DNA from 2 places in the Streptomyces sp. NPDC046985 genome. Region 2 is predicted to be linked to the other one. Evidence: riboswitches for the same ligand, from Rfam matches in the RefSeq annotation. Region 2 holds a riboswitch; the other holds the start of a gene.

The links. A riboswitch is a leader RNA that binds a small molecule or an ion and turns the genes downstream of it on or off. The one in region 2 is predicted to bind cyclic di-AMP.
Positions count from the first base shown of each region.
Region 1: it holds a riboswitch for cyclic di-AMP, as region 2 does, so the genes downstream of both, ABZ861_RS09310 (transglycosylase family protein) here and ABZ861_RS23670 (M23 family metallopeptidase) in region 2, are expected to answer to the same signal.

Region 1 covers NZ_JBEYWK010000006.1:3,806-7,203, forward strand. Annotated here, with positions in the region: gene eno (phosphopyruvate hydratase) at 1-948, opposite strand, end outside; gene ABZ861_RS09310 (transglycosylase family protein) at 1,240-1,941, opposite strand; cyclic di-AMP (ydaO/yuaA leader) riboswitch at 1,946-2,111, opposite strand; gene ABZ861_RS09315 (transglycosylase family protein) at 2,310-3,398, opposite strand, start outside.
Region 2 covers NZ_JBEYWK010000019.1:27,349-30,746, forward strand. Annotated here, with positions in the region: gene ABZ861_RS23665 (GntR family transcriptional regulator) at 1-159, opposite strand, end outside; gene ABZ861_RS23670 (M23 family metallopeptidase) at 474-1,232, opposite strand; cyclic di-AMP (ydaO/yuaA leader) riboswitch at 1,245-1,408, opposite strand; gene ABZ861_RS23675 (pitrilysin family protein) at 1,632-3,020, opposite strand; gene ABZ861_RS23680 (pitrilysin family protein) at 3,017-3,398, opposite strand, start outside.

The DNA.
Region 1 (3,398 bases), on a different contig from region 2:
GACGAACAGGTCGTCGCCGACGAGCTGGACCTTGTCGCCGAGCCGGTCGGTGACGACCTTCCAGCCGGCCCAGTCGTCCTCGAACAGCGGGTCCTCGATGGAGACCAGCGGGTAGGCCGCCGTCAGCTCCTCGTAGTACTCCGTCATCTCGGCGGCGGAGCGCTCCTTGCCCTCGAAGAGGTACACGCCGTCCTTGTAGAACTCCGAGGCGGCGACGTCGAGGGCGAGGGCGATCTGCTCGCCGGGGACGTAGCCCGCCTCGGTGATCGCCTCCAGGATCAGGTCCAGGGCCTCGCGGTTGGAGCCGAGGTTCGGGGCGAAGCCGCCCTCGTCGCCGAGGCCGGTGGCCAGGCCCTTGCGCTTCAGGACCTTCTTCAGCGTGTGGTAGACCTCGGTGCCCCAGCGCAGGGCCTCGGAGAAGGACTCCGCGCCGATCGGGGCGATCATGAACTCCTGGACGTCCACGTTGGAGTCGGCGTGCGAGCCGCCGTTCAGGATGTTCATCATCGGCACCGGCAGCAGGTGCGCGTTGGGGCCGCCCAGGTAGCGGAAGAGCGGCAGGTCCGACGCCTCGGAGGCGGCGTGCGCGACGGCCAGGGAGACGCCGAGGATGGCGTTGGCGCCCAGCGAGCCCTTGTTGTCGGTGGCGTCCAGGTCGGCCATGGCCTGGTCGATCAGGCGCTGCTCGGTGGCGTCGTAGCCGACCAGCTCCGGGCCGATCTGCTCGATGACGGCGAGGACGGCCTTCTCGACGCCCTTGCCCTGGTAGCGGTTGGGGTCGCCGTCGCGCAGCTCGACCGCCTCGAACGCGCCGGTGGAGGCGCCGGAGGGGACGGCTGCACGACCCGTGCTGCCGTCGTCGAGGCCGACCTCGACCTCGACCGTGGGGTTGCCCCGGGAGTCGAGGATTTCCCGGGCTACGACGACGTCGATGGACGGCACGAGCATCTCCTTCGTGGATGTGACGCGGAAACTGCGGGGCTGGTGTGCCTTGCGACTAGAGCCTAACTGTCCCGGGCCGCCCGAAGACTGACCGACCGTCCCGTGGACAGGGTGACGGTACACATTGTTCCCGCTCGGAACAAAGAGGGGGTGAACACATGCGTGAACAGGTGCGTGAACGGAAGGCGAAGAACCCCGCCCCGGCGCGCACGGGGAGCGCGCGCCGGGGCGGGGTCGTGGGAGCGGGGCCGGGCGGCGGCGCCGAGGGCGACCGCCGCGCCTGCGCGCCTCGCTTCCTTACTTCAGGTGGAGCCGCTGACCCGGGTAGATGAGGTCGGCGTCCTGGACGATGTCCTTGTTGAGCTGGAACAGCTTCTCCCAGCTTCCCTGGACGCGGTGTTCGGCGGCGATGGTCCCGAGGGTGTCGCCTGCGACCACCTCGTACTCGCCGTCGCCCTTCTTCACCGTCCCGCCGGTCGGCGTGGTGACGGTCTTCTGGGTCTTCTCCGGGGCCGGGCGGGTCTTGGAGCGGTCGGCGGCCCGCGGCTCGCTGGAGCGGCCGGCGTCGCTGGAGCCGGCCGAGCCGCTGGAGCCGCTGCCGGAAGACCCGGAAGACGACGAGCCGGAGGCGCCGGACAGGCCCTTGCCGCAGACCGGCCAGGCGCCGCGGCCCTGGCTCGCCAGGACCTTCTCGGCGACGGCTATCTGCTGCGACTTGCCCGCCAGGTCGGCGCGCGAGGCGTAGGCGGCGCCGCCGTACGCGGCCCAGGTGGAGTCGGTGAACTGGAGGCCGCCGTAGAAGCCGTTGCCGGTGTTGATGGACCAGTTGCCGCCCGACTCGCACTGGGCGACGGCGTCCCACTCGGAAGCGGTGGCGGCGGAGGCGTTGCCGGAGGCCATCAGCGGGCCGGCGACGGCCGCCCCGGCGATCCCGGCGAGCGCGAGAGCGCGGGTGGCCTTGGCGGGACGGCGGTGCTTGCCCTTGGCGGAAAACAGCATGAAACGATCCCCTCACCGACGCCTACGAGGTGAGCTGTCGGGTTCGGGCCGAATGAGTTGCCCGGCCGCGCCCTCGATGAGGCACGGCTTCACCCCCAGCCGCTCCGGTCGACTGCCCGGCGCGGCGCTTACCTTGGGTCCCCCGCTCCTGCCCGCGGCGCTTGACGCGACGACTGTTCCCGTGCGGCCGCTGGCAGGATTCGGCGTTGCGGCAGCCGGGGCTCGCGGTGGCGAGCGATCACGACCGTAGACACGCGAGCGGGGGAATTTCAAAGACGATCGGGGCTTCTGAGACTCATCCCACACTTTCGCCCAATGGGGCGTTACGGCACGAAACGTGACGCGAACTCCCGCTGCTTTGGGGCGGTTTAGGCGGGGAGATCCAGGGTCTGACCGGCCATGACGTGGTCGGGGTCGGCGCCGAGGACGCCCTCGTTGGCGTGGTAGAGCGCGCGCCATCCGCCGGGGACGCCGAGGGAGTCGGCGATGGACGCCAGCGTCTCGCCCTCGCGGACGGTGTAGGCGCCGTCGGCCACCCGGGAGGCGTGCCGGCCCCCTGCGGACGTCACGCTGTCCTGCTTCAGGTCCTCGGCGGCGCTGCCGCCGCGGTGGCGTCCGGCGCCGAGGGTTCCGGCGTCGAGCGCGCCGGTGTCGACGAGAGCCGAAGAGCCGATGCTCTGCTGCGAGTTGTCCGAGTCGGCCGAGTAGCCCGAGTAGCCCCGTTCGGCGCCGCGGGAGACCGAGCCCGCCTCGCCGGGTATCCGGCCGCCGCCCGTGCCGGAGGCGCCCGGGGCGCCGGACGCGCCGGACGTGCCGGACTCCGCCTGCCGGTCCGCCGTGCCGGGCGAAGAGCCCGTGGAGGACGACGTCTTGCCGCTGTCGGCCGAGCCCGAGGGGCCGGACGCCGTGCCGGGCGCACCGGAGGGAGTCGACGAGCCGGATGAGCCGGACGACCCGGAGGAGTCCGTCGAACCAGTGCCGGTGTGGGAGGAGTCGGACGGTCCGGGGTCGGCGTCGGACGAGCCCGAGCCGCCGGACGAGCCGGAGTCCGCGGACGAACCGCCGCCCACCCCCGTGTCGACGGGCGCCGCGCCGGAGCTCACGGTGAGGCCGGACAGCAGGCCGCAGGCGGGCCAGGCGCCCGGACCGCGGTCGGCCAGGATCTTCTCGGCCACGGCTATCTGCTGGGACCGGCTGGCCTGGTCGGCTCTGGAGGCGTAGTCGAGGCCGCCGTACTTCTCCCAGTCGTCCTGGGTCAGTTGCAGACCGCCGTAGTAGCCGTTGCCGGTGTCGGTGCTCCACGAGCCGCCGGTCTCGCACTCCGCGACCTTGTCCCACGTGGTGCCGTCGGCCGCGCTCGCGCCGCTGGCGCCGAGGAGCGGGAGGGCGAGGGCGGAGCCGGTCACTCCGGCGGCGACGACGATGGCCGGAGCCTGACGGGGGCGTCGGTGACGACC
Region 2 (3,398 bases):
CTCGGCCTCCAGGGTGCGCAGGGCCTCGCGCACGGGGACGCGCGAGACGCCGTAGCGGCGGGCGAGGACTTCCTCGGTCAGTCTGCCGCCCCGCTCGTGGACGCCGGCGACGATGTCGTCCCGGATCGCGGTGCACACCGAGTGCGCCGGAATGCGCATGACCGACCTCCGCAGATTCCGCCGAGATTCCCGCGCCGCACCGACGACGCGCGTATGCAGTGACTCTATTCCACGGCGCCGGGATATTTGACGGGGGCCGCAATTCAGCGACGTTTTTCAGACAACGAAAACACGGCGATGGGACCGGCGTGCGGGATCGGACAGCCGAAAGCCCCGGCATGAAAGCCGGGGCCTCGGGGATCTTCTTTGGGTCCAATCGCGGGGGGGGGGGGGCGTGGTTGCGGAGGACCCGGTTGCGGGGCCCCCGCGCGCAGGCTTCCCCTGCGCGGGCCCTTCCCGCGCGTGTCCGCCTGTCAGGCGTTCACGCCGTGCTCGCGGAGGTAGGCGACCGGGTCGACGTCCGAGCCGTAGTCCGGGCCGGTACGGGCCTCGAAGTGGAGGTGGGGACCGGTGGTGTTGCCGGTGTCGCCGGACAGGCCGATTCGCTGACCGGGAGTGACCTGCTGGCCCACCGAGACGCCGACGGACGACAGGTGCCCGTACTGCGTGTACATGCCGTCCGCCATCCGGATCACGATCTGGTTGCCGTACGCCCCGCCCCAGCCGGTCTGGACGACGGTGCCGGCGCCGACGGCGTGGACGACGGTGCCGCTCATGGCGTGGAAGTCGATGCCGGTGTGCACGCCGGAGGACCACAGGGCGCCGCCGGTCTTGTAACCGGTGGAGACGTAGGAGTCGGCGATCGGCGGCACGAAGGCGTTGAGCCGCCGGCGCTCGGCCGCGCGGGCGGCGCGCTCCTTCGCCTCGCGCTTCTCCGTCGCCAGCTCGGCGGCCCGCTCACGGGCGGCCTGCTCGGCCCGCTTCCGCTCGGCGGCCTGCCGCTGGGCGACGGCCTGGGCGTCGATCTTCTCCGCGACGGAGTCGCCGGCGCTGATCACCGAGGTGAGGCCGGTGTCCTGCGAAGCGGGAGTCTCGGCGGCGAGGGCCGGGGCCGCGGCGAGGGCGCCGACGACGCCGGTGGCGGTGAGAGCCGCCACGCCCGCCGCGCGGGCGGTGGTGCGGTGCGTTCTTCCGGGACGGCGATGCCTCCCGGCGGGGCGCGTGAACGCCATGCAGACGATGGTCCTTTCCTTCCCTCTCGCCTACCGGGTTAGCTGACGGGTTCGGAGCAGGAAGGTCTCCTACAGGCCCCCTCGCGCGATGCGCGCGGGCGCCCGATTCACCCCAGGGACGGTGGGTCCCCGGCTCCCCTGGCTCGCGCCGTACGGGGACTCGGCGATGACTGTCCGGTGCCGCGGCTGCGGCGCAGTGCCCGACGGACAGCCGGACCGACGGTAAGGGGGGCCGCTTCCCCTTCCCAAACGCGGCAGCCTCTTTGTAGCGCACGACACAGAGCAGACGGGCATCGTCTTCCCGAACGGCCCCAATACGGACACGGCGGGGCCCTGGTGACGCTTCGGTCACCAGGGCCCCGCCGTGCTTCGCCGTCGCCGGCGCCGCGCCGAGCCGCGCTACTCGGCCGCGACGACGGTGACCTGACCGATGCCCAGGGCCTCGACCGGCGCCTTGATCTGCGCCGCGTCGCCGACGAGCACCGTCACCAGGCGGTCCTGCGGGAAGGCGCCCACGACCGCCGCGGTGGCCTCCACCGTGCCGGTGGCGGCGAGCTGCTGATAGAGCGTCGCCTGGTAGTCGTCGGCCAGGTGCTGCTCCACCTGGTCGGCCAGCGTGCTCGCCACGGCGGCGGCCGTCTCGTACTTGAGCGGGGCCACGCCGACGAGGTTCTGCACGGCGACGTCCCGCTCGGCGTCGGTCAGGCCCCCGGAGGCCAGCCTGCGCAGCACCGTGAACAGGTCGTCCAGAGCCGGTCCGGTGTTCGGCGTGTCGACCGAGCCGCTGATCGCGAGCATGGCGGCGCCGGAGCCGTCCGGGGCCGAGCGCAGCACCTGGCCGAACGCCCGCACGCCGTAGGTGTAGCCTTTCTCCTCGCGCAGGACGCGGTCCAGGCGCGAGGTGAGGGTGCCGCCGAGGCAGTACGTGCCGAGCACCTGCGCGGGCCACACCCGGTCGTGCCGGTCGGGGCCGATGCGGCCGATCAGAAGCTGCGTCTGCACGGCGCCGGGGCGGTCCACGATGACCACGCGGCCGGTGTCGTCGGCGGTCACCGGCGGCACGGGCCGCGGCTTGGCCTGCGTGCCGGTCCAGGCGCCCAGGGTCTCGCCGAGCAGCTCGTCCAGGTCAATGCCGGTGAGGTCGCCGACGACCACGGCGGTGGCCGTGGCGGGCCGCACGTGCCGGTCGTAGAAGGCGCGGACGGCCGCCGAGTCGATGGCGGCGACGGTCTCCTCGGTGCCCTGGCGCGGACGCGACATGCGCGCGGCGGCCGGGAAGAGCTGCCGGGAGAGTTCCTTGGCGGCGCGGCGCGAGGGGTTGGCCATCTCGTGCGGGATCTCGTCGAGCCGGTTGCGCACCAGCCGCTCGACCTCGGAGTCCGCGAACGCGGGCGCCCGGAGGGCATCGGACAGCAGGCCGAGCCCCTTGGCGAGCCGGGAGGCGGGAACCTCCAGGCTGAGCCGCACTCCGGGGTGGTCGGCGTGCATGTCCAGGGTGGCGCCCGCGCGCTCCAGCTCGGCCGCGAAGTCCTCCGCGGAGTGCTTGTCGGTGCCCTCGGCGAAGGCGCGCGCCATGATCGTCGCGACGCCGTCCAGGCCGGCCGGCTCGGCCTCCAGGGGCGCGTCGAGCAGCACCTCCACGGCGACGACCTTCTGGCCGGGGCGCTGGCAGCGCAGCACCGTCAGGCCGTTGTCCAGCGTGCTCCGCTCGGGCGCCGGGAACGCCCAGGGCCGGGCCTCTCCGGCCTCGGGGCGGGCGTGGAAGTCCATCGTGGCGAGCTCGGTCACTTCGCCGCCTCCTCGGTGTCGTCGGTGGCGTCCGCGTCCGGCGCCTGGTCCTGTGCGTCGCCGGCGGTCGGCTCGTAGACGAGCACCGCGCGGTTGTCGGGGCGCAGGCGCGCCTGGGCGACCTCCTGGACCTCCTCGGGCGTCACCTCCAGCACCCGCTGCACGGCGGTCAGGGCGAGCTGCGGGTCGCCGAACAGGACGGCGTACCGGCACAGTTCGTCGGCGCGGCCGGCGACCGTGCCGAGCCGGTCCAGCCACTCGCGCTCGAGCTGGGCCTGGGCGCGCTCCATCTCCTCGGCGGTCGGGCCCTCCTCGGCGAACCGGGCCAGCTCCTCGTCGATGGCGGTCTCGATGACCGGCACCTCGACGTCGCCGGAC